Regions from separate parts of the Pseudomonas sp. Hz4 genome, predicted to be linked through region 2. Evidence: predicted binding sites of a transcription regulator. Region 2 holds the regulator's gene; each other region holds the start of a gene.
What was found. The regulator FliA, encoded in region 2, starts transcription of late flagellar genes. The targets are predictions, from matches to a motif close to CTAAAGTTTNNNNNNNNNNNGCCGNTAA.
Positions count from the first base shown of each region.

Region 1: ACYZTR_RS27495 (methyl-accepting chemotaxis protein) is a predicted target of FliA. The motif match lies at 2,441-2,468, and genes of this name have one in related genera.
Region 3: ACYZTR_RS01650 (methyl-accepting chemotaxis protein) is a predicted target of FliA. The motif match lies at 4,147-4,174, and genes of this name have one in related genera.

Region 1 is NZ_CM142719.1:5,940,483-5,947,407, forward strand. Features, by position in the region: partial or broken gene ACYZTR_RS27490 (YifB family Mg chelatase-like AAA ATPase) at 1-248, shown strand, start outside; gene ACYZTR_RS27495 (methyl-accepting chemotaxis protein) at 360-2,336, opposite strand; gene ACYZTR_RS27500 (LysR substrate-binding domain-containing protein) at 2,519-3,439, opposite strand; gene ACYZTR_RS27505 (NorM family multidrug efflux MATE transporter) at 3,616-5,013, shown strand; gene ACYZTR_RS27510 (putative bifunctional diguanylate cyclase/phosphodiesterase) at 5,122-6,795, opposite strand.
Region 2 is NZ_CM142719.1:4,426,632-4,439,270, forward strand. Features, by position in the region: gene ACYZTR_RS20175 (chemotaxis protein CheW) at 1-363, opposite strand, end outside; gene ACYZTR_RS20180 (CheW domain-containing protein) at 436-1,314, opposite strand; gene ACYZTR_RS20185 (ParA family protein) at 1,316-2,104, opposite strand; gene motD (flagellar motor protein MotD) at 2,148-3,038, opposite strand; gene ACYZTR_RS20195 (flagellar motor protein) at 3,054-3,794, opposite strand; gene ACYZTR_RS20200 (protein-glutamate methylesterase/protein-glutamine glutaminase) at 3,794-4,924, opposite strand; gene ACYZTR_RS20205 (chemotaxis protein CheA) at 4,974-7,217, opposite strand; gene ACYZTR_RS20210 (protein phosphatase CheZ) at 7,248-8,036, opposite strand; gene ACYZTR_RS20215 (chemotaxis response regulator CheY) at 8,059-8,430, opposite strand; gene fliA (RNA polymerase sigma factor FliA) at 8,598-9,338, opposite strand; gene fleN (flagellar synthesis regulator FleN) at 9,335-10,165, opposite strand; gene flhF (flagellar biosynthesis protein FlhF) at 10,282-11,610, opposite strand; gene flhA (flagellar biosynthesis protein FlhA) at 11,622-12,639, opposite strand, start outside.
Region 3 is NZ_CM142719.1:351,807-364,445, reverse strand. Features, by position in the region: gene ACYZTR_RS01660 (non-ribosomal peptide synthetase) at 1-1,592, shown strand, start outside; gene ACYZTR_RS01655 (SRPBCC family protein) at 1,624-2,091, shown strand; gene ACYZTR_RS01650 (methyl-accepting chemotaxis protein) at 2,150-4,030, opposite strand; gene ACYZTR_RS01645 (FecR family protein) at 4,605-5,054, shown strand; partial or broken gene ACYZTR_RS01640 (TonB-dependent receptor plug domain-containing protein) at 5,248-5,531, shown strand; rRNA gene rrf (5S ribosomal RNA) at 5,678-5,793, opposite strand; rRNA gene rrf (5S ribosomal RNA) at 5,900-6,015, opposite strand; rRNA gene ACYZTR_RS01625 (23S ribosomal RNA) at 6,184-9,075, opposite strand; tRNA gene ACYZTR_RS01620 (tRNA-Ala) at 9,326-9,401, opposite strand; tRNA gene ACYZTR_RS01615 (tRNA-Ile) at 9,432-9,508, opposite strand; rRNA gene ACYZTR_RS01610 (16S ribosomal RNA) at 9,670-11,208, opposite strand; gene ACYZTR_RS01605 (CaiB/BaiF CoA transferase family protein) at 11,850-12,639, opposite strand, start outside.

The DNA of each region.
Region 1 (6,925 bases), 1.5 Mb from region 2:
AGCGCCAACACAAGCGCCAAGGCTGCGCAAATGCCTTCCTTGATCTGCCGGGACTGCGCCGGCACTGCAAGTTATCCACCGCCGACGAAACCTGGCTGGAAACTGCGTGTGAGCGACTGACACTGTCGCTGAGGTCGGCGCATCGGCTGCTGAAGGTAGCGCGGACGCTGGCCGACCTTGAGCAAGTCGATGCCATTACCCGGGAACACCTCGCCGAAGCGTTGCAGTATCGACCATCGACTCAGTAAGTGAGTAAACGAGTCGCCCCCCTTCGCGAGCAGGATCGCCGCCTCAAGAATGGTGGTCAACCAATCTCTGTGGGAGCGTGGCTTGCCCGCGAAGGCGGCTTCGAAGATGCCTCAACGAAACCGGTCGACCTCCGCTCGCAACTCCGCAGCCAGGCTTTCCAGCTCTTTAGCCGTGACGGCCAGATTCGATACCACTTCACGCTGCTCGCTGTTGGCCAGCGCAATGCTCTGCAGATTGCTGCTGAGCAATGTCGCGGTGCTGCTCTGCTCCTGCGTCGCCGTGGTAATCGCCGCGAATTGCTGCCCGGCAGAACGGCTTTGCTCGTCGATACGTGCCAGGGCACTGGCGACGTTGGCGTTGCGCGACAGGCCTTCCTGCATCAACACGTTGCCCTGTTCCATGGTGCTGATGGCGTTGCCGGTTTCCTGCTGAATGCTTTGGATCATGCCGGAAATTTCGTCAGTCGCTTCGCGAGTGCGTGAAGCCAGGTTGCGAACTTCATCGGCCACCACTGCAAAACCACGACCCTGCTCGCCGGCACGAGCGGCTTCGATGGCGGCGTTGAGCGCCAGCAGGTTGGTTTGATCGGCAATCGAGGTAATCACACCGACAATGCCACCGATTTCCTGGGAGCGCTGACCCAAAGTATTGATCACCGTCGCCGTGCTCTGAAGCGCGCCGGCGATTTGCTCCAGAGACGAGGACGCTTCGTCCATCGACGTACGACCGATCTGGGTTTGCTGTGCGTTTTCCTGAGCCAGACGCTGGGTGCTGCCCATGTTGTCGGCAATGTTCAGGGACGTGGCGCTGAATTCTTCCACGGCACCAGCCATGCTGGTGATTTCGCCCGACTGCTGCTCCATCCCTTCATAGGCACCGCCGGACAGACCGGACAAGGCCTGGGCACGGCTGTTGACCTCTTGCGAAGCCTTGCGGATGTGCTCGACCATGGTCGACAAGGCTTGACTCATCTGGTTGAAAGCGCGGGCCAGCTGACCGATCTCGTCGTTGCTCGACACGTTCAGCCGCACGCTCAAATCACCGGCACCCAAGGCTTCAGCCTGACGCACCAAATCACCCAGCGGCGCGAGCTTGCTGCGCAACAGCCAGACTGCCGAGCCCACAGCGATCAACATTGCCAGCAGACTGCCAATCGCCAATTGAATACCGACGCTCCAGGTCACCGCACGGATTTCGGTTTTCGGCATGCTCGCCACGACCGACCATGGGCCGCCTTCAAACGGTACGGCAATGCTGTAGAAATCTTCGGACTTATCGCTCCAGAACTCGCCCTTGCCCGACGTCTTCGCCAAGCGAATGATGCTCGGCGTCGCCTGATCCAGCGCTTGCACTCCCGCAATCGGCACCAGCCATTTGCTCTGTTCATCCAGCAGCGCCAGGGAACCGGTCTGGCCGATACGGAAGCGCTTGAGGTTGGCGAACTGCGCGTTCTGCGCGTCGGTGTAGTCGAATCCTACGAACAGGACGGCAATCACCTTACCGCTGCTGTCGCGTACGGGGGTGTACTGAGTCATGTAGGAGCGTTCGAACAGCAAGGCACGACCGACATAGCTCTGCCCCGCCATCAAGCGGGCATAGGCCGGGTTCGCGTGATCGAGCAGCGTGCCGATGGCCCGGTTGCCGTCCTGTTTGCTAAGTGAGGTGCTGACCCGAATAAAGTCTTCGCCGCTGCGCACAAACACCGTCGCAACGCCCGCCGTCATTTGCTTGAACTCGTCCACTTCCTCGAAGTTGTTGTTCAATACCTCGCTGCCCAGGTGCAGGCCCGGGGTCTGGGTGCCCGCCACGGTCACCGGTTCGTCCGGATGCACGCTCAGACCCGCGCTGAAGCGCTTCTCGAACAAACCGGCCAGGCGCTGGGTACTTTCCCGCAACGTGCCGTGAAAGGTGCTCAACTGATCGGCCAGCAACCGGGCTTCACTGGCCAGGTGCTCTTCGCGGGTGGCAAGGTTGGCGGTGTCCAGCGAACGCAGGGCGAACACGGTACTGCCAGTGATGACAATCGCCAGTATCACGGCAAGCGCAAGACCAAGCTGTGAGGCGATCCGGGCACGAGGTTGAGACATGACAGCTCCTGGCCGAGTGACCGGATCATCCTGATCACGACGCACACTCAGCAAAATTTCTAATGGGAATTACGTCGAACCTGCACGAAGGTTCCACCTGCAGATTTTCGGCGGCATACCTGAATACTTGAGTAATTAACCGGGATATGGCTGAAAGCCGCCATTGCGGCGGCTCTATCGATTCAGCTCAAGTGTTCGACGTCCGGTAATGCCATGGCGCGAACTTCGTATTGGAGGAAATCGCTGAGCCTGCGCAAACGTTCACCTCCGGGGCGTGTTTTCGGCCAGACGAGGTAATAATTCTCACCGCTGGCGACGGCAGTCGGCCACGGCAAACTCAGACGTCCCTGAGCCACATCCTCCGCGACCATCAGCAGATCGCCCATGGATACGCCATAACCTCGAGCGGCGGCGATCATGCCCAGCTCCAGCGTGTCGAACACCTGCCCGCCCTTGAGTGATACCTGGTCCGCCAGCCCCATGCGTTCCAGCCAGCTGCGCCAGTCGCGACGATCCGGCGTTGGGTGCAGCAGTTCGGCATTGGCCAGCCGCGCGACATTCCACGGTTGATCCTGCAGAAGATTCGGCGCGCCGACTGGAATCAGCTCTTCCGGAAACAGAAAACTCGCCTCCCAGTCCGGCTGAAAATGCCCGTTGCTGAGGATGACGGCACAGTCGAACGGTTCATGGTTGAAGTCCACCGAGTCGACATCCATCCAGGCGCTGGTCAATTGCACCTCATTGCCTGGTTGCAGGTGCCGAAAGCGGCTGAGCCTTGCCAGCAGCCAACGCATGGTCAGGGTCGACGGCGCTTTCATGCGCAGGATGTCATCCTCGGCGCGCAAGGTATTGCAGGCCCGCTCCAGCGCGGTGAAGCCTTCACGAATGCCCGGCAGGATCAGCCGCGCCGATTCGGTCAATTGCAGATTGCGCCCGCTGCGGTGAAACAGCCGACAGGCAAAATGGTCTTCGAGCGTACGAATATGTCGGCTGACCGCACTTTGCGTGATCGATAATTCTTCGGCCGCACGGGTAAACGAGCTGTGCCGCGCCGCCGCTTCGAATGCGCGCAGGGCATACAAGGGAGGAAGACGACGAGACATTCGGAAAGCTCCTATAGCGCGATTCGGTCACCCTAGCAGAAACTCTCCAGCATGAGTTTGAATCATGCCACCCATCCTTTTTATCCCTTTGTGCAAACCCGGTAGAGCGCCGAGAATCGACGCGTTCCTGTCCACTTTGGCTTTCCTTTTCTCTTTAAGCGCGGAGCGTGATGACCATGCAGCATCCAGCACGTACCGAACTCTGGGCCATCCTGCGGCTGGCGGGGCCGTTGATTGCCTCGCAGTTGGCGCACATGCTGATGGTCCTCACCGACACCTTGATGATGGCGCGCCTGAGTCCCGAAGCGTTGGCCGGGGGTGGCCTGGGCGCGGCGACTTACTCGTTCGTGTCAATTTTCTGCATCGGCGTCATCGCGGCGGTCGGCACCTTGGTGGCGATCCGTCAGGGCGCGGGCGACATCGTCGGCGCTGCGCGGCTGACTCAAGCCGGGCTTTGGCTCGCATGGCTGATGGCGCTGGTGGCCGGGCTGCTGCTGTGGAACCTGAAACCGGTATTGCTGATGTTTGGCCAGACCGAAACCAACGTCCATGCGGCAGGACAGTTCCTGCTGATCCTGCCGTTCGCCCTGCCCGGCTACTTGAGTTTCATGGCCCTGCGCGGTTTCACCAGCGCCATCGGCCGGGCGACGCCGGTGATGGTGATCAGTCTGGGCGGCACCGTGGCCAACTTCGTCCTCAACTACGCGTTCATTACCGGGATGTTCGGCTTGCCAAAAATGGGCCTGGTGGGGATTGGCCTGGTCACCGCGATCGTCGCCAACCTGATGGCCGTGGCACTCGCGCTGCACATCCGTCGGCATCCGGCCTACGACGCTTACCCCTTGCGTCAGGGCCTGTCGCGGCCCAACCGTCAGTACCTTAAGGAACTGTGGCGCCTGGGCCTGCCCATCGGCGGCACCTATGCAGTGGAAGTCGGGCTGTTTGCCTTTGCGGCGCTGTGCATGGGCACTATGGGCAGTACGCAACTGGGCGCACACCAGATCGCCCTGCAAATCGTCTCGGTGGCGTTCATGGTTCCGGCGGGCATTTCCTATGCGATCACCATGCGTATCGGTCAGCACTACGGCGCCGGGCAACTGCTGGATGCACGGCTGGCCGGACGGGTCGGGATTGCCTTTGGCGCGGCGGCGATGCTGGGCTTCGCCATGGTCTTCTGGCTGCTGCCGAATCAGTTGATCGGGTTGTTCCTGGACCACAATGACCCGGCGTTTCGCGAAGTCATCAATTTGGCCGTGAGTCTGTTGGCGGTAGCGGCGTGGTTCGAGCTGTTCGACGGCACGCAAACCATCGCCATGGGCTGCATTCGCGGGCTCAAGGATGCCAAGACCACGTTTCTGGTGGGTTTAGGGTGCTATTGGCTGATTGGCGCGCCAGCCGCCTGGTGGATGGCCTTCCATTTGGATTGGGGGCCAACGGGCGTCTGGTGGGGATTGGCGCTGGGGTTGGCGTGCGCGGCGGTGAGCTTGACGTGGGCGTTTGAGTGGAAGATGAAGCGGATGATCAGGCAGGAGCCGTCGTCTCAGACAGGTTTCCAGATGGCTCAGGCTGACTGAGATCCGCTGTGGGAGCGAGCTTGCTCGCGATGAGGTTGTGTCAGTTAACATTGATGTCGACTGACACACCGCTATCGCGAGCAAGCTCGCTCCCACATTTGTCCGTGGTTAGTTCACGACTTCCTGTGCAGGCTGCTGACTGCTGCCAAAGGTCAAATACTCAACCAGCTCCGCCAGCGGCAATGGCTTGCTGATCAGATATCCCTGCACCTGATCGCAACCAAACCCGCGCAAAAGTTTCAGCTGCTCCGGCGTTTCCACACCCTCGGCGACCACTTCAAGGTTGAGGTTGTGCGCCAGATTGATCATCGCGTGGACCAGCTTGCGATTCTCTTCCCGCTCTTCCATGCCGCCGACAAAGCTCTTATCGACCTTCAACAAGGCAATCGGCAGGCTGTTGAGGTGCACAAACGAAGAGAACCCGGTGCCGAAATCGTCCAGCGAGAAGCGCACGCCCAAACGCCCCAGGGCGTCCATGGTTTGCTTGACCAGATCGCTGCGACGCATTACCGCGGTTTCGGTCAATTCGAATTCCAGCCATTGCGCCTCGACGCCACGCTCGGCAATCAACCGACTCAGCGTCGACAGCAACTGGCTGTCCTGAAACTGCCGGAATGACAGGTTGATCGCCATGTGCAACGCCGGCAAACCCCGTTCGCGCAACGCCTGCATGTCGCGCAAGGCGCGGGAAATCACCCAGTAACCCAGCGGCACGATCAAGCCGCTTTGCTCGGCCAGCGGCACGAATTCGCTGGGGGGCAGCAAGCCGCGTTCGCCATGACGCCAGCGCACCAAGGCTTCGAGGCCGACGATCTGGCCGTCCTCAAGGTTCAGCCGTGGCTGGTAATGCAACTCCAGCTCATCGCGGCGCAAGGCCCGGCGCAGCTCGCTTTCGAGGTCGGCTATGCTGCGCGCATTGCGATTGATGCGTTCGTTGAAGATGTGATAGGTGCAGCCCTGAGTGCTTTTGGCTTGTTGCATGGCGATGTGCGCGTGCCACATCAGCGGGTCGGCGCCAGCCTGGGCCCGGGCGTGGGCAATACCGAGGCTGGAGCCGATCAACAGGCTTTCGCCGTCGACCCAGTAAGGCTCGGCCAGCGCTTCGGTAATGCGTTCGGCCATCCATTCGGCGCGCTGAGGCGCGCGGCGGGTGTCGATCAGCAGGGCAAATTCATCGCTGCCCAGCCGCGCCAGTTGATCGCCGGCCTCAAGCTGGCTTTTCAGCCGCGCGACCACTTGCAGAATCAGCCGGTCACCGGCTTGGTGGCCGAGGGCGTCGTTGGCGTGTCGAAAGTTGTCGAGGTCAAGGTGCCCCAGGGCCAGGCCGCGGCCTTCGTTTTCCGCCAGGCGTGCCGCCAGCAAGGTCTGGAAACCCTGACGATTAGCGATACCGGTCAACGGGTCCTGCTCGGCCAGGCGCTGCAAAGTGTTTTCCAGCACGCCGCGTTCACGCACATGACGCAGGCAGCGGCGCAACATGCCGGGATCCAGCAGATTACGCACCAGCCAGTCGCTCACACCGTCGGGCGGCGCCAGCGGCTCGTGTTCGAGCAGCAGCACCGTCGGCAGGTTGCAACGGCCGGGTGCCGGCTGGAGAGCCGGGATCGTCAATAACACCGCGCTGCGGTTGTCATCGAACAGACTGCTGACCGACTCCCAGCTCGGCGCGCTGATCAGCACGGCCGAGCTCCCCATCGGAGCCAGACACTCGCGCAACAACGCTGCCCACACTGGCTCTTCGGCCAGTAACAGCAAACGCAAGGGTTCGACAGGCGTAGACAAGCTAGCTCCCTAGACTCTGCAAAGATGTAGGCGACGGGCATTATGCAGCGCCGGTAACCAATGACCAAATGACATCGGTTATCAACCGTTGCTTTGTATCTTGAATGACGAACATTAGACACAAACTCAT
Region 2 (12,639 bases):
GACATTCGGCGCGGTTTCGATTTCCGACTGACGCAGGTAAACCACTTCGGCCACGCTGTCGACCATGATCCCGACCACTTGCTTGTCGGCTTCGATAATGACGATACGGGTGTTGTCGCTGATCTCGGCATTCATCAGGCCGAAGCGCTGACGGGTGTCGATCACGGTGACCACGTTACCGCGCAGGTTGATGATGCCCAGCACGTAGCTCGGGGCACCCGGGACCGGGGCGATTTCGGTGTAACGCAGGACTTCCTGAACGCGCATCACGTTGATGCCGTAGGTTTCGTTGTCCAGTTTGAAGGTTACCCATTGCAGGATCGGATCTTCGGAACCCTTTGCAGACGACGCCTTATCATTCATACCCTGACCCCTCGAAAAACCGCCCTAGCGGTGTATGTTCTGTGTGACGGCAGTCACTGCCGCCACCTGTTTTTATGTCGGTTTATGCACTGGTTTAATGCTGCTCATGTGCTTTGCCCCACCGCTGGCGATCAACTCGGCCAGTGCTGAAACGTCGAGCAATGCACACATGTGTTCAATCACGGTGCCCGCCAGCCATGGCCGTTGACCACGCTGGCTGCGCCATTTGATTTCGTTCGGGTCCAGGCGCAATGAGCGGCTGACTTGATGCACCGCCAGCCCCCACTCGTAACCCTGAACCGAAATAACGTACTGCAGGCCCTGACGGAAATCGTCGCGGTAGCGGTCAGGCATGACCCAACGCGCGGTGTCCAATACTTTCAGGTTGCCGGCCTGGCTTGGCAGAATTCCGAGGAACCATTCCGGCTGACCGAACAGCGGCGTCAGCTCGTGGCCGGCCAAGGAGTAAATCGAGCCCAGGCACACCAGCGGCACCGCCAGGGTCAACCCGGCGACATCGAACAACAGGCATTCGAATGGCTCGGAGGCCCATGACGGACGACCATCGGTTTCCACCGGTGGCGGCGTGTTGCTCGGCGGCAAGTGGACTTCGACCACCGGCGGCACCAGGGCTTGCAGCAGCGGTGCGATAGTCGATACCGGCGCCAGAACCGGTGCCGGTGCTTCTTCGATCACAACAGTTGCTTTCACCACGGGTGCTACCACTGGCGCTACCTTCAGCGCGGCGACCGCGGCGGGTTTCTGCGCATCACGAGCCTGCTCTTCAAGCACTGCCGCCTGGAATTCGTCCAGCGCAGCTTCAACCTCCACAACCTCGGGCAGCGCCTCGATTTGTGGCGGCAACTCTTCGGTCGCCTCCATCAGCAAGCTGTCCAGATAAGACTGGAGCGCGAGTTGCGGGCGCGAGGTGATTTTTACCGGGCGGTTCATGTCACGCCACCTGCGGGACAAGTTGTGCTGCCAGCAAATGCTTGAGCAGTGCGCGGTAGGCGAGAACACCACGGCTCTTGCCGTCAAATTGCGAAGGCGTCACGCCGGCACGGCTGGCGTCACGCAAGCGGGTGTCGACTGGAATGTAGCCCTGCCAGATTTCTTCCGGGTACTTGTCGCGCAACACCCGCAGAGTGCCGAGGGAAGCCTGCGTGCGGCGGTCGAACAGGGTCGGCACGATGCTGAAGGGCAACGCCTGTTTGCGTGAACGGTTGATCATCGCCAGGGTGTTGACCATGCGCTCCAGGCCTTTGACCGCCAAGTGCTCGGTCTGCACCGGAATCACCAATTGCTGGCTCGCCGCCAAGGCATTGACCATCAGCAAACCGAGCAACGGCGGGCTGTCGATCACGGCGTAATCGAAGTCCTGCCACAGTTGCGCCAGACTCTTGGCAATCACCAGGCCCAAGCCACTCTGACCCGGCGACTGGCGCTCGAGGGTCGCGAGTGCAGTGCTCGATGGCAACAGAGAAATACTTTCGTGGCTGGTGGGCAACAACAATTGACCGGGCAAACCTTGCGGCACGCTGCCCTTATTCAGGAACAGGTCGTAGCTGCTGTGTTCCAGGCTGTCGGGGTCGTAACCGAAGTAGCTGGTCATGGAGCCGTGAGGATCGAGATCGACCACGACCACGCGCTTGCCCGCCTCGGCCAGTAAACCGGCTAAAGCGATAGAGGAAGTGGTTTTACCGACACCACCCTTTTGATTGGCGACTGCCCAGACTCTCATTCGGATTGTTCCTCCCGGTCGAAATGGTCGACCGAGAAATAGCTCAACGTATTAATGCGGGTGACGGAGAATTGACGGCGCTCTCTCGTCCCGGCGACTTGACCGGGGTCGGTGCAGTTTGTGTGCCAGCACGCTTCAACGCGGCATCCGGATGCGCATTGGCCGTTCCGGTACCGGTGAGACTGCGGCGTACATCAAGATTTCGTGACACCACCAGCACCACCCGACGGTTGCGCGCCCGCCCCTCGGCAGTCGCGTTGTTGGCCACAGGCTGGAACTCGCCGTAACCCACCGACGCCAGACGACCAGGGTTCACACCCTGCATCGCCAGCATGCGCACGATGCTCGCCGAACGGGCCGAGGACAGCTCCCAGTTGGTCGGGTACTGCGCGGTGCGGATCGGTTGATCGTCAGTGAAGCCTTCGACGTGAATCGGGTTATCGAACGGCTTCAGAATCGCTGCGACCTTGTCGATGATGTTGAACGCGATGTCACTGGGCATGGCGTCGCCACTGCCGAACAACAGGCTGGAATTGAGTTCGATCTCGACCCACAGCTCATTGCCGCGAATGGTCATCTGATTGGAGCTGATCAAGTCGCCGAACGCGGCGCTGATGTCGTCGGCGATGCTCTTGAGCGGATCGCTGGCACCCGCAATGCCGGCGTCGACCTGCTCGGCGTCTTTAACCAGCGGCTTGGCCGGGGTCACGGTCTTCGGTCGCTCGTCGCCAATCGGGATCGGCTTGAGCGCACGATCCGAATCGGTGAACACGCCAATCAACGCTTCCGAGATGACCTTGTACTTGCCTTCGTTGATCGAAGAGATCGAATACATCACGACGAAGAAAGCGAACAGCAACGTGATGAAGTCGGCGTACGAAACCAGCCAACGCTCATGGTTTACATGTTCTTCAGGTTGGCGACGACGTGCCATGGTCCATGTCTCCCATCAATCCATGAAGCCCTGAAGCTTCAACTCGATAGAGCGAGGGTTTTCACCTTCGGCGATCGACAGAATGCCTTCCAACAACATTTCGCGATAACGCGACTGCCGCAAAGCGACAGACTTGAGTTTGGCGGCAATCGGCAGCAGCACCAGGTTGGCACTGGCCACGCCATAGATGGTCGCGACGAAGGCCACGGCAATGCCGCTGCCCAGTTGAGATGGATCGGCCAGGTTGCCCATCACGTGGATCAGGCCCATCACCGCACCGATGATGCCGATGGTCGGCGCGTAGCCGCCCATGCTTTCGAAGACTTTGGCGGCTTCGATGTCGCGGCTTTCCTGGGTGTAGAAATCCACTTCCAAAATGCTGCGAATCGCTTCCGGCTCCGCGCCGTCCACCAGCAGTTGCAGGCCTTTGCGCGAGTAGTTGTCGGGTTCGGCGTCGGCCACCCCTTCCAGACCGAGCAGGCCTTCCTTGCGTGCGATCAGGCTCCAGTTCACAACGCGATCGACGCCACCGGCCAGGTCCACGCGCGGAGGGAACAGGATCCATCCCAGAATCTGCATGGCGCGCTTGAAGGCGCTCATCGGCGCCTGCAACAGCGCCGCACCGACGGTCCCACCGATCACGATCAACGCCGCCGGGCCGTTGGCCAGTGCGCCGAGGTGACCGCCTTCAAGGTAGTTGCCGCCAATGATGGCGACAAACGCCAGGATGATCCCGATAAGGCTTAAAACATCCATCAGATACAAGCCTCGACCAGATGCTTGCCAATATCGTCCAGGCCGTACACCGCGTCGGCGAGTTCGGCTTTGACGATGGCCATCGGCATGCCGTAAATCACGCAGCTGGCTTCATCCTGGGCCCAGATCGAGCTGCCGCCCTGCTTGAGCAGACGCGCGCCTTCGCGACCATCGGCGCCCATGCCGGTCAACACGACCGCCAGAACTTTGTCACCGTAGGTCTTGGCCGCGGAACCGAAGGTGATGTCCACGCACGGCTTGTAGTTCAAACGCTCGTCGCCCGGGAGGATTTTCACCGCGCCACGGCCGTCGATCATCATTTGCTTGCCACCCGGTGCCAGCAGCGCCAGGCCCGGACGCAGGATGTCGCCATCCTCGGCTTCCTTGACGCTGATGCGGCAGAGCTTGTCCAGACGTTCGGCGAAGGCCTTGGTGAAGGCGGCCGGCATGTGCTGGATCAATACGATGGGGGCGGGGAAGTTGGCCGGCAATTGGGTCAGAACCCGCTGCAGGGCAACCGGACCACCGGTGGACGTGCCGATGGCGACCAACTTGTAGGCCTTGCGTTTCGGCGCTGGCGACGACGAGGCGGATGCGTGCGTACGCGCCGGAATCGGCGCCGGTGCCGGACGCGCAGGCGCGCTGCTGCCGTAGCTACTGACGCTCGAAGGCGCAGGCGTCGGGGCTGGCGCGGCGACGGGTGCCGGAGCGCTGTAAGTGCTGGCACGACGGTTACTGCGCGAGATGCTGAGAATCTTCTCGCACAGCAGTTGCTTGACCTTCTCCGGGTTGCGGGAGATGTCTTCGAAATTCTTCGGCAGGAAGTCCACCGCGCCGGCGTCCAGCGCATCGAGAGTGACCCGAGCGCCTTCGTGGGTCAGCGAGGAAAACATCAACACCGGGGTCGGGCAGCGCTGCATGATGTGCCGCACCGCCGTGATGCCATCCATCATCGGCATCTCGTAGTCCATGGTGATCACGTCTGGCTTGAGGGCCAGCGCCTGATCAATCGCCTCTTTTCCGTTGGTCGCCGTGCCGACGACCTGGATGTTCGGATCCGCTGAAAGAATTTCCGAGACGCGGCGGCGGAAAAACCCCGAATCGTCCACCACCAGGACTTTGACTGCCATAAACACTCCGTTAGACGGAGCGAGGCTCAGTCGCCCCGCTCCACCAGAATCAAATACGCCGTGCGGCGTAACGCTTGAGCATGCTCGGTACATCGAGAATCAGCGCAATGCGGCCGTCACCGGTGATGGTGGCGCCGGACATGCCTGGGGTTCCCTGGAGCATTTTGCCCAATGGCTTGATGACCACTTCTTCCTGGCCCACCAATTGATCGACGACGAAGCCGATCCGCTGAGTGCCCACCGAAAGGATCACCACATGGCCCTCGCGCTGCTCTTCGTGAGCGGCGGAGGCGACCAGCCAGCGTTTGAGGTAGAACAATGGCAGCGCCTTGTCCCGCACGATCACCACTTCCTGGCCGTCCACCACGTTGGTGCGCGACAGGTCGAGGTGGAAGATCTCGTTGACGTTCACCAGCGGGAACGCAAACGCCTGGTTGCCGAGCATGACCATCAGCGTCGGCATGATCGCCAGGGTCAACGGCACCTTGATGACGATCTTCGAGCCTTTGCCCTTGGTCGAGTAAATATTGATGGTGCCGTTGAGCTGGGCGATCTTGGTTTTCACCACGTCCATGCCCACGCCGCGTCCGGAGACATCGGAAATTTCGGTCTTGGTCGAGAAACCCGGCGCGAAGATCAGGTTGAAGCAGTCGGACTCGCTGAGGCGATCTGCTGCATCCTTGTCCATCAAACCTTTTTTCACCGCGATAGCGCGCAAAACATCGGCGTCCATGCCCTTACCGTCATCAGAGATGGACAGCAGGATATGGTCGCCTTCCTGTTCAGCGGACAGGATCACCTTGCCGCTGCGAGGCTTGCCCATCGCTTCGCGCTCGGCCGGCTCTTCGATACCGTGGTCAACCGAGTTGCGCACCAAGTGGACCAGCGGGTCGGCCAGGGCCTCGACGAGGTTCTTGTCGAGGTCGGTTTCTTCGCCGACCAGTTCCAGGTTGATCTCTTTCTTGAGCTGGCGAGCCAGGTCGCGAACCAGACGCGGGAAGCGTCCGAAGACCTTCTTGATTGGTTGCATCCGGGTCTTCATGACCGCGGTTTGCAGGTCGGCCGTGACCACGTCGAGGTTCGACACCGCCTTGGACATGGCTTCGTCGCCGCTGTTGAGGCCCAGACGGACCAAGCGGTTACGCACCAGCACCAACTCGCCAACCATGTTCATGATTTCGTCGAGACGCGCGGTATCGACCCGCACGGTGGTCTCGGCTTCGCTGGCCGGTTTTTCCGCCGGTGGCGCGGCCGGGGCACGAGCCGGAGCCGGTGCAGCAGCAACAGGCTTCGGCGCTTCGGCTTTAGGCTCGGGCGCTTTGGCGACGGGTTTCGGTGCAACAGCCTTGGCAACCGGGGCTGCAACCGAAGCGCTGGCGCCCGACGCGTTTCCGACTTCAGTGAACTTGCCTTTGCCGTGCAATTCGTCGAGCAGCGATTCGAACTCGTGATCGGAAATCAGATCGCTGCCAGCCGCTTTGGCGGTGGGTGCGGCCGGGACAGGAGCCGCAGCAATGGCCGATTCCAGCGCATCAACGGCAAAGTTGCCCTTGCCGTGCAGCTGATCGAGCAGTGCTTCGAACTCGTCGTCGGTGATATCGGAGCTGTCGCCTGCCGCTTTCGGGGCAGCCGGTGCGGCTGGCGCCGGGGCTACCGCATCGACGGCGAACTGGCCTTTGCCGTGCAACTGATCGAGCAACGACTCGAACTCGGCATCGGTGATTTCGTCGCTGGCAGCGGCATTACTCGCTGGCAGTGGAGCCGCCGCCGGGGCCTCGGCCTGCGCCTTGACGGCGTTCAACGAGTCCAGCAGTTGTTCGAATTCGTTATCGGTGATGTCGCCCGACTCACTGTCAGCAGCCGGTGTTTCGACCCCTTCGGCAACCGGTGCGGCTTCTTCGGTTTTCGGCTCGGCCAGACGGGCCAGAGCTGCCAGCAATTCAGGCGTGGCAGCCGTGATCGGGCTGCGTTCGCGGACTTCGGTGAACATGCCGTTCACCGCATCCAGCGCTTCGAGAACCACGTCCATCAGTTCCGAGTCGACGCGTCGTTCACCCTTGCGCAGGATGTCGAACACGTTCTCGGCGATGTGACAGCACTCCACCAACTCATTGAGCTGGAGGAAGCCGGCGCCCCCTTTTACAGTGTGAAAACCGCGAAAAATTGCATTGAGCAAGTCCGCATCATCGGGTCGGCTTTCAAGCTCGACCAGCTGTTCGGACAGTTGCTCTAGAATCTCGCCGGCCTCAACCAGGAAATCCTGAAGGATCTCTTCATCGGCGCCGAAGCTCATGTGTATGGGTGCTCCTACAGGTCTAAAAACCTAAAATCCAAGACTGGATAGCAAATCGTCCACATCGTCCTGACCGGACACAACGTCTTCTCTTTTATCGGCATGAATCTGCGGACCTTCACCCTGAGAGAGATGTTTTTGCGGATCTTTTTCAGCCAGCATCGCTTCACGGTCATGTTCGATGCCCGCAAAGCGGTCCACCTGACTGGCCATGAGCACGAGCTTGAGCAGGTTGCTTTCAACTTCGGTGACCAATTGGGTCACACGCTTGATCACCTGACCGGTGAGGTCCTGGTAATCCTGAGCGAGCAGAATGTCGTTGAGGTTGCTCGACACAACGCGATTGTCTTCGCTGCTGCGTGTCAGGAAACCGTCGACTCGCCGGGCCAGTTCGCGGAACTCTTCAGCCCCGACTTCGCGACGCATGAACCGTCCCCAGTCGGTGCTCAAGGCCTGCGCTTCATGGCTCAGGCCGTTGACCAGCGGCGTGGCGTTTTCCACCAGGTCCATGGTGCGGTTGGCCGCGGCCTCGGTCAGCTTGACCACATAGCCCAGACGCTCGGTGGCGTCCGTGATCTGTGACACTTCCTCGGCTTGCGGCATGTTCGGGTCAATCTGGAAATTGACGATCGCACTATGCAGCTCGCGAGTGAGCTTGCCCACTTCTTGATACAGGCCGCGGTCACGGGTCTGGTTGAGCTCATGGATCAGTTGCACGGCGTCGCCGAACCTGCCTTTTTCAAGACTTTCGACCAGTTCGACAGCGTGTTTTTTCAGGGTCGACTCGAAATCGCCCTGTGAAGATTCGTTATGCTCCATAGCTCCCCCGTGGCGCAGTTTCTCAACCGATGCGTTCGAAAATCTTTTCGATTTTTTCTTTCAACGCCTGGGCCGTAAAGGGTTTGACCACATAGCCGTTAACACCGGCCTGGGCTGCCTCGATGATCTGCTCGCGCTTGGCTTCAGCGGTCACCATCAGCACCGGCAGATGCTTGAGCTTTTCATCGGCACGCACATGGCGCAGCAAATCGATACCGGTCATGCCAGGCATGTTCCAGTCCGTTACCAGAAAGTCGATGCTCCCGCTGTTGAGCACCGGAATGGCAGTGGTGCCATCATCGGCCTCGACCGTGTTGGTGAACCCAAGGTCACGCAACAGGTTTTTTATGATCCGCCGCATCGTAGAGAAGTCATCAACGATGAGGATTTTCATGTTCTTGTTCAATTCGACCTCCAAGCAGTCTTAAACGCGCCCAGCACCTGGACGCGCCATTTCAATCAATCCGGCAAAGCACTCAATGACTGTCTGGAGCACAACAGATCGGGACCCGTGCGGTTCAACACCCCACCAGCCGCGTTCGCAGTGTCCCCACACTGCCTTCAGCGCGCTCGCCACTCCCCCAAACGCCCCCGCAAACGGGCCGCGCACTGGCTGTGTAACTGGCTGACCCGCGATTCGCTGACCCCCAGGACTTCACCGATTTCCTTGAGATTCAACTCTTCGTCGTAGTACAGCGCCAACACCAGTCGCTCACGCTCCGGCAAATTGGCAATCGCGTCCGCCAGTGCCATCTGGAAGCGTTCATCTTCCAGATCGCGCGACGGCTCCAGATGAGCACTGGCGCCATCCTCGTGCAGCCCTTCGTGTTCGCCGTCCTGCAACAGATCGTCGAAACTGAATAACCGGCTGCCCAGGGTGTCGTTCAAAATCCCGTAATAATCGTCGAGACTCAATTGGAGTTCGGCCGCAACCTCGTGATCTTTAGCGTCACGACCGGTTTTAGCTTCAATCGAGCGAATGGCGTCGCTGACCATCCGGGTATTGCGGTGGACCGAACGTGGCGCCCAGTCCCCCTTGCGTACTTCATCGAGCATCGCGCCGCGGATTCGTATGCCCGCGTACGTCTCGAAACTCGCGCCTTTGCTGGCGTCGTATTTGGTCGACACTTCAAGCAGGCCAATCATCCCGGCCTGGATCAGGTCTTCGACCTGGACACTGGCCGGCAGACGCGCCAGCAAGTGGTAAGCGATGCGTTTAACCAGTGGCGCGTAACGCTCGATCAGCTCGTACTGCGCGTCACGTGCCGACTTCTTGTAGAGGTTGTAGCCGCTGGCTGTCATAGCACCGGTCCTGCCGTTTGTTGCACGAGGCGCTCGACGAAAAACTCCAGGTGCCCACGCGGGTTGGCAGGCAACGGCCAGGTATCGACCTTCTGTGCAATGGCCTTGAACGCCAGGGAGCACTTGGAACGCGGGAAGGCTTCATAGACGGCGCGCTGCTTCTGCACAGCTTTGCGCACGCTTTCGTCGTAAGGCACCGCGCCGACGTATTGTAAGGCGACGTCGAGGAAGCGATCTGTGACCTTGGTCAACTTGGCGAACAGGTTGCGACCTTCCTGCGGGCTCTGAGCCATGTTGGCCAGGACGCGGAAGCGGTTCATGCCGTAATCGCGGTTTAGCAGTTTGATCAGTGCGTAGGCATCAGTGATCGAGGTCGGTTCGTCGCAGACCACCAGCAAGACTTCTTGCGCTGCGCGAACGAAACTGACTACCGAGTCACCAATGCCCGCAGCGGTGTCGATCACTAATACGTCGAGATTGTCGCCGATATCGCTGAACGCCTGGATCAGGCCGGCGTGTTGGGCCGGGCTCAGATGAACCATGCTTTGAGTGCCGGACGCGGCCGGGACGATGCGGATGCCGCCAGGGCCCTGCAACAGAACATCGCGCAGCTCACAGCGGCCTTCGATCACATCGGCCAACGTACGTTTGGGTGTCAGTCCCAGCAGGACGTCAACGTTCGCCAGCCCCAGATCGGCGTCCAGCAGCATGACGCGCCGGCCGAGCTCAGCTAGAGCCAGGGACAAGTTCACTGACACGTTAGTTTTCCCGACGCCACCTTTGCCGCCGGTCACCGCGATCACCTGTACGGGATGCATGCTGCCCATGAATTTTCTTTACCTTGTCTTACTTAGACGGAGGCCACATTACTGGCTGCGCGTTCACAAAATGAACAATGCATGGCAGACCATCGATGTAGGTACAAAAACGGTTCATTAATACCTCAGCCGACCTGCTTGGTCGGGCTGTGGTAAATATCAGCGAACATGTCAGCCATGGCTTCTTCGCTGGGTTCTTCTTGCATTTGCACGCTGACGGCGCGACTGACTAACTGATGACGACGCGGTAGATGCAAATCATCCGGAATCCGCGGGCCATCGGTCAGGTAGGCCACCGGCAATTCATGACTGATGGCCAGGCTCAACACCTCGCCCAGACTTGCCGTTTCATCCAGTTTAGTCAGGATGCAGCCAGCGAGGCCGCAGCGTTTGTAACTGTGATAAGCGGCCGTTAGAACCTGTTTCTGGCTGGTGGTTGCCAACACCAGATAATTCTTCGATTTGATCCCACGACCGGCCAGGCTTTCGAGCTGCATGCGCAGTGCCGGATCGCTGGCCTGGAGGCCCGCGGTATCGATCAGCACCACGCGTTTGCGCAGCAAGGGCTCCAGCGCCTGCACCAGCGACTGACCCGGGTCGACGTGAGTCACCGACACATTGAGGATCCGGCCAAGGGTCTTGAGCTGCTCCTGAGCACCAATACGGTAGCTGTCCATGCTCACCAACGCGATATTCTGCGCGCCGTACTTGAGCACGTAGCGGGCGGCGAGCTTGGCCAGCGTGGTGGTCTTGCCCATGCCGGCAGGGCCGACCATGGCAATCACACCGCCCTCTTCCAGCGGCTCGATTTCCGGTGTGGCGATCATCCGCGCCAGGTGCGCCAGCAACATGCGCCAGGCCTGACGAGGTTCTTCAATATCAGTAATCAGGGCCAGTAAATCGCGCGACAACGGGCCGGACAAGCCGATGCGTTGCAGGCGACGCCACAGATTGGCCTGGGCCGGACGGCTGCCTTGCAGCTGATTCCAGGCCAGGGAGCCGAGCTGCACTTCCATCAGTTCGCGCAAACTGTTGAGTTCGAAACGCATCGAGTCGAACGCACGCGGGTCAACGCCACCGGAGGCTGGCGCAGCGGCCGGTGCAGGCCGACGGGGTTCGGCGTAAGTCGGTTCGATCAGCGGCTCGGCGGCGGTCAGTGGCAGGCCGGCGAACAACTGGCGATTGGTGCTCTTGTCGCTCTCGCCTTCGCCTCGCAGGCTCAGTTCGGCCTGGGCGGTAACGATCCGCGACTGGGTCTTGCGCAACTCGTCTTCGAGCTCCATGTTCGGAACGCGCGGGGCCAGCGCTGATAATTTGTAATCCAGTGCCGCCGTCAACTCGACACCACCGGCGATCCGGCGGTTGCCAATGATGGCAGCATCAGCGCCCAGCTCATCACGAACCAGCTTCATGGCCTGACGCATATCGGCGGCGAAAAAACGCTTAACTTGCATAAACCACTACCTCAGCCGTTGGGCCCTACTGTCGCAACGATGGTCACTTGCTTGTTGTCAGGAATTTCCTGATACGCCAACACGTGCAAACCCGGGACTGCCAATCGGCCGAATCGCGACAGCATCGCGCGAACCGGACCGGCTACCAGCAGAATCACCGGCTGACCTTGCATTTCCTGACGCTGCGCCGCATCGATCAACGAACGTTGCAGTTTTTCAGCCATGCTTGGCTCCAGCAGAACGCCCTCTTCCGAGCCTTGTCCTGCCTTCTGAAGACTATTGAGCAATATTTGTTCCAACCTTGGCTCCAGGGTGATCACTGGTAGCTCGGAGTCAGTGCCTACGATGCTTTGCACGATAGCGCGGGATACGCCGACGCGCACGGCAGCCACCAGCGCGGCAGTATCTTGACTCTTGGCGGCATTGTTGGCGATGGCCTCGGCAATGCTGCGAATGTCCCGTACTGGCACCTGTTCGGCCAGCAAAGCCTGCAAAACTTTCAGTAGCTGCGACAGAGAGACCACACCTGGTACCAGCTCTTCAGCCAGTTTTGGCGAGCTTTTGGCCAGCAATTGCATGAGTTGCTGCACTTCTTCGTGACCGATCAACTCGCTCGAGTGCTTGTACAAAATCTGGTTCAAGTGGGTTGCCACTACCGTACTGGCATCGACCACGGTGTAACCGAGGGATTGCGCCTGGGCACGCTGGCTGATTTCGATCCAGACTGCCTCCAGACCGAAAGCCGGATCTTTGGCGGTAATGCCGTTGAGCGTCCCGTAGACCTGCCCCGGGTTGATCGCCAGTTCGCGGTCCGGGTAAATCTCCGCTTCGGCCAGGATCACCCCCATCAGGGTCAGGCGATAGGCACTCGGCGCCAGGTCGAGGTTGTCACGGATATGCACAGTCGGCATCAGGAAGCCCAGATCCTGCGACAGCTTCTTGCGCACGCCTTTGATTCGCGCCAGCAACTGACCACCCTGGTTGCGGTCCACCAGCGGAATCAGCCGGTACCCGACTTCCAGGCCGATC
Region 3 (12,639 bases), 1.9 Mb from region 2:
AGCCTCAGGAGGATCAACCCGGCACCGCTCGCGATGCGTTGAAAGCCCACTCGATGCAGTTTCTGCCGGATTACATGCAGCCCACCGCCTGGACTGAACTGGCGAGCATGCCGTTCGCCAGCAACGGCAAAGTCGACCGCAAGGCGTTGCTGGCGATGCCCGTGAATGTCTCCGAAAACACTTTGCGGCGCTTGCCCGCCAGTGCCGATGAGGCGCTGTTGTTGGAGATCTGGGCTGAGCTGCTGGAGCTGCCGGCCAGCGATATTTCTACCGACGAAAGTTTCTTCAACCTGGGCGGCCACTCGATCCTGCTCTCGCGCATGCTTTTGCGTTTGCGGGAAGCGTTCGGTCGCAGCATCTCGATCAACCGCTTCATCGAATTGCCGACCATTGTCAAGTTGGCGACCTTGGTGCGTGGCTCCGGCACCGAAGAAGTGCTGAGCGAGCAGGCCATGGCCGATGCCTTCCGCGAACTGGATATCCAGCCGTTGCCAGTCAATCGCATGGGTGATGTGCACAAGGTGATCGTTACCGGCGCCAACAGCTTTGTCGGCGTGCACATCGTCGAAGCATTGCTGGCCTGGGGCGCCAGCGAAGTCGCCTGCCTGGTACGCGATGGCGGTGGGCAATCGGCGGCCGAGCGTTTTGCCCATGCGTTGCGAGAAAACCGCCTGGACCACCTGGACCTGAGCCGAGTGCGGGTTTACGCGGCGGACATTACTCGTCCGTTATTGGGGCTCGAAGCGGATATTTACGAGCGACTGGATCGGCAATTCGGCGCGTTGGTGCACAACGCCGCCAACGTCAATCACGTACTCGATTACGAGTCGCTGGCGCGGGATAACGTCGAGCCGATTTTCGAGTGCCTTCGGTTGTGTGAAGGGCGCAGCAAAAAGATCTTCAATTTCGTCTCCACGCTCTCGGCCTCCAGCACGATTGCCGCCGATGGCCGGGTGCTGGAATTGCCCGCCGCGCAGACCCCGCCGATCTACATCAAGAACGGCTACAACCTGTCCAAATGGGTCGGTGAGCGGATCCTCGAACGCGCTCGCGAGCGTGGCGTACGGGTCAATCTTTATCGCCCCGGCAACATCAGTTTCAACAGCCTCACGGGTGTCTGCCAGCCTCACAAGAATCGCTTGATGCTGATGCTCAAAGGCTCGATCCAGCTCGGCCAGGTGCCGGAGTTCACGCTGAATTTCGACCTGATGCCGGTCGACTTTCTGGCCCGCTTCATCGCCTTCCATGCCAGCCGTTATTCACCCGAAAAGGCGGTGTTCAACCTGCACAACCCCGAGCCTCTGAGCTGGGACTGCTACGTCGCGTCATTTCGTGAGGCCGGTCGGGAGTTTTCCATGGTCAGCGTCGCCGACTGGCAGCAGCAATTGGGCCGGGTCGACAGCGACAACGCGTTGTTCGGCGTGCTCGGTTTCTACCTCAACGGTTTCGAGGAAGACATCGGCGACATCTCGATGATCGGCCACGACAACGCCCAGGCCGGCGTCCGGCAGATGGGCGCGCACTACCCGGAAAAGTCCCCGGCGCTGCTGCGTCGCGGCTGCGACTACCTCAAAGAAATCAACTTCATCTGATTCAACCCAACCCCAAGAATGGAGCAAGACCATGAGCACTCTGCAACCCGATACCCTGATCAAAAATCCTCAAGGCTGCCACGTGGTGTCCTCGGTGGAAGTGCCGGCCGACGCCGAGAAAGTCTGGGCAGTGGTCGGTAACTTTGCCGGCTTCGATCAATTCATTCCGGCGCTGTCGCACATCGAAATGACCGGCGAAGGCGTGTCGTCCCTGCGCAAGAAATTCTTCAAGGACGGCAACCTGGTGGTCGAGCAGCTCAACTCGCGGGATGACAAAGCGCTGAACATGACGTGGACCACGATTTACAACACCTTGGGCGTGGCCAATTTGTGGGCGGCAATGAGTGTTGAACCGCTGGATGCGGGTAAGTCGCGGGCGACCTGGACCATCATCGCCGAACCCGCACAGGGCGGTGCAGAGGCGTTGCCGGGGTTCAAGGATTTCGTCCAGGGCTTTGCCGATGACGCGATGAACAATGTGCTGAAACTGTTTGCGTAAGGCATAAGAAAGCCCGCTGCGGATCATTCCACAGCGGGCTCTTTTTTACATCGTTTGATCAGATTTTGAAGCTATCAACCAACTGCTTCAACCGGTTCGCCTGCAACGACAACGCATCACAATCCTTCAACGTTTCATTGAGGTTGGCCACGCTCTGCTGGTTCAGCAGGTTGATCTGGTTAACGTCGACGTTGAGGGTTTCCACGACCGCCGTCTGCTCTTCGGTCGCCGCGGCCACCGACTGGTTCATACCGTCGATTTCGCCGATGCGCTGGGTCACGCTGACCAGACGCAAACCGGCCTGATTCGCCACTTCAACGCTCTGCTCGCTGGAGGCCTGACTGGCGTTCATGGTTGTCACTGCTTCGCGAGAGCCGATCTGCAGCGAGGTGATCATCTTGTGGATCTCCTCCGCCGATTCCTGGGTACGGTGAGCGAGGTTACGCACCTCGTCCGCTACCACCGCAAAACCACGACCGGCTTCACCGGCACGGGCCGCTTCGATGGCCGCGTTGAGCGCGAGCAAGTTGGTCTGTTGGGAGATGCCTTTGATCACATCCAGAATGTGCCCGATGTTGTCGGTGCTGGCGTTCAGGGTTTCGATCTGAGTGCAGGACAGGCTGATTTTCTGCGACAACTCGGTCATCGCCAGAATGGTTTTCTCCACCACCTGACGACCGTCATCGGCCTGCTCGCTCGCACCGCTGGCGTGCTGGGAAGCATCGGCGGCGTTGCGGGCGATTTCCTGAGTGGCGGCGCCCAATTGATTAATCGCCGCGGCGACGCTGTTGGTGCGGGCGCTTTGCTCGTCGGAGCCGACGATCGAGGCGTTGGACGAGGCCATCACCCGTTGCGACAGGTCGTGAACCTGACGGGTTGCCGACGACACTTCGGAAATCGACGCGTGAATTCGCTCCACGAACTGGTTGAACGAACCGCCTAGCGCACCGAACTCGTCTTTGCTTTCCACGGCCAGGCGACGGGTCAGGTCGCCTTCGCCCTGAGCGATGTCCTGCATCGCACGGCCCATGGTGATCAGCGGACGCATCAGCACGTTGATCAGCAGGCTCAACAGCACCGCAATGGCCGTCACGGCGACGAACATAGCGATCAGCGCAGAAGTGCGGAATTGGCTGAGTGGCGCGTAGGCCTTGTCCTTGTCGATTGACAGACCGATGTACCACTCGGCATTGGGCAGACCACTGACCGGAGTAAACGAAAGGATACGGTCCTGCTTGTTCAGGCTGACTTCCTGATTGCCCTTCTCGATGCGCACGCCGGCGTTCGGGTAGATGTCCTTCAGGTTTTTCATCACCTGGTCTTTGTCCGGACTGACGATCACCTGACCGTCGGCGCTGACCAGGAACGCGTGGCCGATGCCACCGAAGTCCACCGAGTTGATGATCTTCACCAGTGTTTCCAGACTCAGGTCACCACCGACCACGCCGAGCAACTCGCCGTTCTTTTTCACCGGCAGGGCGATGGTCACCACCAGGCCACCGACGGCAGCCATGTAAGGCGGAGTCAGCATGGTTTTGTCGGCAGCCACCGCTTGTTTGTACCAGGGACGCTGACGCGGATCGTAACCGTCAGGCATCTTCGCGTCCGGGCGCTGAGTGAACACGCCGTTGGCCTGGCCCACGTAGGTGAACTGGAAGTTCGAGGTGAGGGCCGGTTGATCGACCAGCGCCCGGAGGTCGGCATTGGCGCCTTGATGTGCAACGTTCTGCGCGAGGTTTTCCAACACCAGCACGCGACCGCTCATCCAGTTCTGCACGCTGCTAGCGGTCAGGTCACCGGCCTGCTGGACGCTCGATTCAAGGTTTTGACGGATGGTATTTCGCTGCAGATAGTCGTTGTACAAAGTGAACAACGCAAAGGCCAGCACCACAACGCCGGAAGCGGCCAGCAGGATTTTATGACTGAATTTGAGATTCATTTCATGCGACTTCTTATGCAAAAAGTGGGGATGCGTTCAGGGTTGCAGCATTCCATGTAACAGCGCAGGCAGTGCTCTGGGGCCGCTCTACGTTGGTGCACGCATGTCTCATCAGTCTGTCGGCACAAACCGGAAAAATCTTAGGCGCTTGTAGGAAATGATCGGCATTCCTGTCAGATACCCGCCAAAACGGCGTGCCAGAGCGCCTGATCAGCCTTTTTTGTAAGAACGGTTACTCGTACGGCAGTTGCAAATTAGCCAACCCTTGATGACAATCCGACAAATTATCATTTGTGACGTTCGGGCTTTCGCGTTCATGTTCTCACCTGAGTTTGCAGTACAGGCGCTTTATCGAAGCCATCACGGTTGACTGAATACGTGGCCGACGCGCTTTCTCACTGCTACGTGCTGCGGTATGAAACGTGATGTCTGTGGATAACTCGTCGTTGAGTCGGAGCGGTGAGCTGCATCAGCAGGTGGTCAAACAAGCCATCCATTGACTGCTGCGCCTGCGTAACAACTCGGCTAATTCCAGGCTACGTCGACGGCATACGACTGGAACTCAACACCGCCAATGCAGCAGCGGCCGATCAATCTGACTCGCGGCGAGATCATCGTGACGTGCGGTGGGATCGACGAAGGATCTTCGTTTGACCGACCGCTGCGGGTGCACAGTCGTCACGGTGTGTATGAAGGCGTTGGGGCACGTTTCATCCTGCGTCAGGAGAACGACGGCACGCGACCCAGTGTTACCGCTGGTTGGGTCGTCATCCATTCGCCGCTTGCCGCCGATGGCATACTGACCCAGGTGCAGGCGGGGCAGAGCTATCTGATCGATCACCACCAGGCGAGTTTGGCGCCGCCTCTGGACATGGATGTCGGTGCCTGGGCTGACGATTTGCGGCTGTCCGGTGTTTTCCGTCTGGAGAACACCGACACATTGCTGGCCATCCTGCCGCAAACCCTGCCGGTGCAACTGCGTTATCGCACTCGTTGGTGGGTGACACTGGAGCGACAGGCCTGAATTATTTTTGGTGGGTTTTCCGGGCAAGTCCGGCTAAGTCAGTAAGCACTTCAATTCTGACCTCAGCGACTTCCTACGAAAACCTACAATGACTGCGCGCGCCATCAGAAAGAACCCTCTTCATTTCATCGCCGATTCAGCCGTACGCGCTGCGCTGTTTTCTACTGCGCTGAGTGTCAGCGTGTTGCCGACCCTGGGCAGCATGGATGGCTACAACGCGACGCATAGCCAGATCGCCACCAAGATCAGTGCCGCGCTGCTGGAAACCCCGCGAAGTGCGTCTGCGGTGACCCATGAGCAAATGGACAATCAAGGTTCGCAAACGGTGTCCCAGGCCATGCGTTACACCCCCCGGCGTGCTGACCGGCCCGTATGGCGCAATCCACCGCTATGACTATGTGGCGTTACGCGGCTTCAACGCCGGTTCGGTATCTGGACGGCTTGAAGTCGATGGGTGACAGCGGCACCTATAGCACCACTAGCCAGCACCTGATTCCAGGGGCTGGCTTTGGCGTCTCTGCGGGAACATTCCACTGGTTTGGCAATGGCGTCACTGAGCGTTTAGCGAGCCCATAATGACAAAACCCCTGTCTGCGTTAGCAGAAAGGGGTTTAGGAATTCAATCTTGACGATGACCTACTCTCACATGGGGAAACCCCACACTACCATCGGCGATGCATCGTTTCACTGCTGAGTTCGGGATGGGATCAGGTGGTTCCAATGCTCTATGGTCGTCAAGAAATTCTGTGACCAGCCCGTTACAGCGTAACGTGCCAGCAAAATTGGTGACTTATACTAAAACAAAACCCCTACCTGCATACGCAGATAGGGGTTTCGGAATTTAATCTTGACGATGACCTACTCTCACATGGGGAAACCCCACACTACCATCGGCGATGCATCGTTTCACTGCTGAGTTCGGGATGGGATCAGGTGGTTCCAATGCTCTATGGTCGTCAAGAAATTCGGTAGCCAGGTCGTGGGCCTTTGCAGGTTCACGCTCCAGCGAATGGGTAAGTGATAGATTTGTGTGTTGCATTGCGAATTTTCGACTGTGTCGTCTTCACACACCGCAATCTGGTGCTCTTTCGCTTTTCAGCTCGAAGCCTGCAAATTGCTTGGGTGTTATATGGTCAAGCCTCACGGGCAATTAGTATTGGTTAGCTCAACGCCTCACAGCGCTTACACACCCAACCTATCAACGTCGTAGTCTTCGACGGCCCTTCAGGGGACTCAAGGTCCCAGTGAGATCTCATCTTGAGGCTAGTTTCCCGCTTAGATGCTTTCAGCGGTTATCTATTCCGAACATAGCTACCCGGCAATGCCACTGGCGTGACAACCGGAACACCAGAGGTTCGTCCACTCCGGTCCTCTCGTACTAGGAGCAGCCCCTCTCAAATCTCAAACGTCCACGGCAGATAGGGACCGAACTGTCTCACGACGTTCTAAACCCAGCTCGCGTACCACTTTAAATGGCGAACAGCCATACCCTTGGGACCGGCTTCAGCCCCAGGATGTGATGAGCCGACATCGAGGTGCCAAACACCGCCGTCGATATGAACTCTTGGGCGGTATCAGCCTGTTATCCCCGGAGTACCTTTTATCCGTTGAGCGATGGCCCTTCCATACAGAACCACCGGATCACTAAGACCTACTTTCGTACCTGCTCGACGTGTCTGTCTCGCAGTCAAGCGCGCTTTTGCCTTTATACTCTACGACCGATTTCCGACCGGTCTGAGCGCACCTTCGTACTCCTCCGTTACTCTTTAGGAGGAGACCGCCCCAGTCAAACTACCCACCATACACTGTCCTCGATCCGGATAACGGACCTGAGTTAGAACCTCAAAGTTGCCAGGGTGGTATTTCAAGGTTGGCTCCACGCGAACTGGCGTCCACGCTTCAAAGCCTCCCACCTATCCTACACAAGCAAATTCAAAGTCCAGTGCAAAGCTATAGTAAAGGTTCACGGGGTCTTTCCGTCTAGCCGCGGATACACTGCATCTTCACAGCGATTTCAATTTCACTGAGTCTCGGGTGGAGACAGCGCCGCCATCGTTACGCCATTCGTGCAGGTCGGAACTTACCCGACAAGGAATTTCGCTACCTTAGGACCGTTATAGTTACGGCCGCCGTTTACCGGGGCTTCGATCAAGAGCTTCGCGTTAGCTAACCCCATCAATTAACCTTCCGGCACCGGGCAGGCGTCACACCCTATACGTCCACTTTCGTGTTTGCAGAGTGCTGTGTTTTTAATAAACAGTCGCAGCGGCCTGGTATCTTCGACCGGCATGGGCTTACGCAGTAAATGCTTCACCCTCACCGGCGCACCTTCTCCCGAAGTTACGGTGCCATTTTGCCTAGTTCCTTCACCCGAGTTCTCTCAAGCGCCTTGGTATTCTCTACCCAACCACCTGTGTCGGTTTGGGGTACGGTTCCTGGTTACCTGAAGCTTAGAAGCTTTTCTTGGAAGCATGGCATCAACCACTTCGTCACCCAAAGGGTAACTCGTCATCAGCTCTCGGCCTTAAGATCCCGGATTTACCTAAGATCTCAGCCTACCACCTTAAACTTGGACAACCAACGCCAAGCTGGCCTAGCCTTCTCCGTCCCTCCATCGCAATAACCAGAAGTACAGGAATATTAACCTGTTTTCCATCGACTACGCTTTTCAGCCTCGCCTTAGGGACCGACTAACCCTGCGTCGATTAACGTTGCGCAGGAAACCTTGGTCTTTCGGCGTGGGTGTTTTTCACACCCATTGTCGTTACTCATGTCAGCATTCGCACTTCTGATACCTCCAGCAAGCTTCTCAACTCACCTTCACAGGCTTACAGAACGCTCCTCTACCGCATCACCTAAGTGATACCCGTAGCTTCGGTGTATGGTTTGAGCCCCGTTACATCTTCCGCGCAGGCCGACTCGACTAGTGAGCTATTACGCTTTCTTTAAAGGGTGGCTGCTTCTAAGCCAACCTCCTAGCTGTCTAAGCCTTCCCACATCGTTTCCCACTTAACCATAACTTTGGGACCTTAGCTGACGGTCTGGGTTGTTTCCCTTTTCACGACGGACGTTAGCACCCGCCGTGTGTCTCCCATGCTCGGCACTTGTAGGTATTCGGAGTTTGCATCGGTTTGGTAAGTCGGGATGACCCCCTAGCCGAAACAGTGCTCTACCCCCTACAGTGATACATGAGGCGCTACCTAAATAGCTTTCGAGGAGAACCAGCTATCTCCGAGCTTGATTAGCCTTTCACTCCGATCCACAGGTCATCCGCTAACTTTTCAACGGTAGTCGGTTCGGTCCTCCAGTTAGTGTTACCCAACCTTCAACCTGCCCATGGATAGATCGCCCGGTTTCGGGTCTATTCCCAGCGACTAGACGCCCTATTAAGACTCGCTTTCGCTACGCCTCCCCTATTCGGTTAAGCTCGCCACTGAAAATAAGTCGCTGACCCATTATACAAAAGGTACGCAGTCACCCAACAAAGTGGGCTCCCACTGCTTGTACGCATACGGTTTCAGGATCTATTTCACTCCCCTCTCCGGGGTTCTTTTCGCCTTTCCCTCACGGTACTAGTTCACTATCGGTCAGTCAGTAGTATTTAGCCTTGGAGGATGGTCCCCCCATATTCAGACAAAGTTTCTCGTGCTCCGTCCTACTCGATTTCATGACTAAGAGATTTTCGCGTACAGGGCTATCACCCACTATGGCCGTACTTTCCAGAACGTTCCGCTAATCTCAAAGCCACTTAAGGGCTAGTCCCCGTTCGCTCGCCACTACTAAGGGAATCTCGGTTGATTTCTTTTCCTCAGGGTACTTAGATGTTTCAGTTCCCCTGGTTCGCCTCTTAAGCCTATGTATTCAGCTTAAGATAACCATCTTATGATGGCTGGGTTCCCCCATTCAGACATCTCCGGATCAAAGTCTGTTTGCCGACTCCCCGAAGCTTTTCGCAGGCTACCACGTCTTTCATCGCCTCTGACTGCCAAGGCATCCACCGTATGCGCTTCTTCACTTGACCATATAACCCCAAGCAATCTGGTTATACTGTGAAGACGACATTCGCCGAAAATTCGCATTCTTACTCATTAAGAGCAACTCACAAATTTTACCTTAGCCTGTAACAACACCAGTGAAAGTGTTGCCCAGTCTATCTTTCTATCACATACCCAAATTTTTAAAGAACGATCTAGCCAAAGACTAGAAATCAACATTCACCATCGTCACGATGGAATGCTCATTTCTAAGCTTTCAACAACAGAAGCAGTTAGTGGTGGAGCCAAACGGGATCGAACCGTTGACCTCCTGCGTGCAAGGCAGGCGCTCTCCCAGCTGAGCTATGGCCCCGTATTTCTACAGGCGTTTCCCACACAAAATTGGTGGGTCTGGGCAGATTCGAACTGCCGACCTCACCCTTATCAGGGGTGCGCTCTAACCAACTGAGCTACAGACCCAATTTCGAGCTATAAGGCCGACCTCACCCCGCTCTCTACCACCGAGCATCGGGTGCGCTCTAACCAACCAAGCTACAACCCCTTAGGGCTGCTTCTTATCGTCTTCTTCAATGAATCAAGCAATTCGTGTGGGAACTTATGGAGCAGCTGATGTCGTCGATTAAGGAGGTGATCCAGCCGCAGGTTCCCCTACGGCTACCTTGTTACGACTTCACCCCAGTCATGAATCACACCGTGGTAACCGTCCTCCCGAAGGTTAGACTAGCTACTTCTGGTGCAACCCACTCCCATGGTGTGACGGGCGGTGTGTACAAGGCCCGGGAACGTATTCACCGCGACATTCTGATTCGCGATTACTAGCGATTCCGACTTCACGCAGTCGAGTTGCAGACTGCGATCCGGACTACGATCGGTTTTCTGGGATTAGCTCCACCTCGCGGCTTGGCAACCCTCTGTACCGACCATTGTAGCACGTGTGTAGCCCAGGCCGTAAGGGCCATGATGACTTGACGTCATCCCCACCTTCCTCCGGTTTGTCACCGGCAGTCTCCTTAGAGTGCCCACCATGACGTGCTGGTAACTAAGGACAAGGGTTGCGCTCGTTACGGGACTTAACCCAACATCTCACGACACGAGCTGACGACAGCCATGCAGCACCTGTCTCAATGTTCCCGAAGGCACTCCGCTATCTCTAGCAGATTCATTGGATGTCAAGGCCTGGTAAGGTTCTTCGCGTTGCTTCGAATTAAACCACATGCTCCACCGCTTGTGCGGGCCCCCGTCAATTCATTTGAGTTTTAACCTTGCGGCCGTACTCCCCAGGCGGTCAACTTAATGCGTTAGCTGCGCCACTAAGAGCTCAAGGCTCCCAACGGCTAGTTGACATCGTTTACGGCGTGGACTACCAGGGTATCTAATCCTGTTTGCTCCCCACGCTTTCGCACCTCAGTGTCAGTATCAGTCCAGGTGGTCGCCTTCGCCACTGGTGTTCCTTCCTATATCTACGCATTTCACCGCTACACAGGAAATTCCACCACCCTCTACCATACTCTAGCTCGACAGTTTTGAATGCAGTTCCCAGGTTGAGCCCGGGGATTTCACATCCAACTTAACGAACCACCTACGCGCGCTTTACGCCCAGTAATTCCGATTAACGCTTGCACCCTCTGTATTACCGCGGCTGCTGGCACAGAGTTAGCCGGTGCTTATTCTGTCGGTAACGTCAAAACACTTACGTATTAGGTAAATGCCCTTCCTCCCAACTTAAAGTGCTTTACAATCCGAAGACCTTCTTCACACACGCGGCATGGCTGGATCAGGCTTTCGCCCATTGTCCAATATTCCCCACTGCTGCCTCCCGTAGGAGTCTGGACCGTGTCTCAGTTCCAGTGTGACTGATCATCCTCTCAGACCAGTTACGGATCGTCGCCTTGGTGAGCCATTACCTCACCAACTAGCTAATCCGACCTAGGCTCATCTGATAGCGCAAGGCCCGAAGGTCCCCTGCTTTCTCCCGTAGGACGTATGCGGTATTAGCGTCCGTTTCCGAGCGTTATCCCCCACTACCAGGCAGATTCCTAGGCATTACTCACCCGTCCGCCGCTCGCCACCAGGTACAAGTACCCGTGCTGCCGCTCGACTTGCATGTGTTAGGCCTGCCGCCAGCGTTCAATCTGAGCCATGATCAAACTCTTCAGTTCAAACATCTTTGGGTTTTTAAGAAACCCTAAACTTGGCTCAGCAATCGTTGGTTACATCTTTGATTTCTCGCGGAGTAACTTGTGATGCTGATAATCTTGTTGACTATCAGTCTGACCCCACAAGCACCCACACGAATTGCTTGATTCAGTTGTTAAAGAGCGGCTGGTTAAGATCTTTCGTCTCAACCGAGGCGCGCATTCTACAGCAGCGCCTGTTACTGTCAAGCGGTTATTTTAAGAAGTTTTCAAAGTTTCCTCTGCAACTTCAACCACTTGCGCTTTCGATCTCTCGTTAGCGGGAGGCGAATTCTACAGCGTTACTCGCTGCTGTCAACACCTCTTTTACACCGCTTTCGACCGAGAAGATCGAACCGTTAAAAGAGCCAAACAACCCCGCTCTTTCAACTCCTTCTGGGCTTCGATGAACTGAAGCAACTCGCTGTCGAAAACTGCGCAACTCATTGTTTACCAAGGAGTTTTCCGTTTCGACTGCGCCGGAAGTGGGCGAATTATAGACTTCCAGAATCTGACGTCAACCCTTAATTGCGCTTTTCTATCAATCACTTGTAGAAAGATGGAAACCAGCCCGTTCCCCTCTATATAGGAGAGCAAATTCACTCCCCTCTATATAGAAGGGATTCTCAGAGTACCCCAGCCTCTTTGAAAGCCGCCACGGTCCCAGCATCCAGACCCAGCACTCGCTGCAGAACCTCCAATGTGTGCTCACCCAATAAAGGAGGCGCATTGCGGTATTCCACAGGCGTTTCGGACAGGCGAATCGGACTCGCCACCTGCGGCACCATCCCTGCCAGCACATGAGGCAACTCAATTGCCAACCCACGCGCCTTAACCTGCGGATCGGCAAACACCTGAGCCAGATCATTGATTGGGCCGCACGGCACGCCTGCTTGCTCCAGCTGCAGCACCCACTCTGCAGTCGTCTTGAACACCGTCGCCTGGCGGATGAGCGGAATCAATACCGCACGATTCGCCACCCGCAACTTATTGGTCGCAAAGCGTGGATCATCCGCCCACTGCGGCTGACCTGCCACTTCAGCAAATTTGCGAAACTGCCCGTCATTACCCACGGTAAGGATGAAGTCTCCATCCGCCGTAGGAAAGTCCTGATAAGGCACAATATTCGGATGAGCATTACCCAGGCGCTGCGGAGCATTACCTGTAGTCAGGTAATTCATTGCCTGGTTAGCCAGACAGGCCACCTGAACATCCAGCAGCGCCATATCAATATGCTGACCGCCGCCGTCATGATCCCGATGAGCCAGTGCCGCCAGGATAGCCACCGTCGAGTAGAGACCGGTCAAGATGTCCGTCAGCGCCACGCCGACTTTTACCGGGCCAGCACCTTCGTCGCCTTCGGGACGCCCAGTCAGGCTCATCAGACCGCCAAGCCCCTGGATCATGAAGTCATAA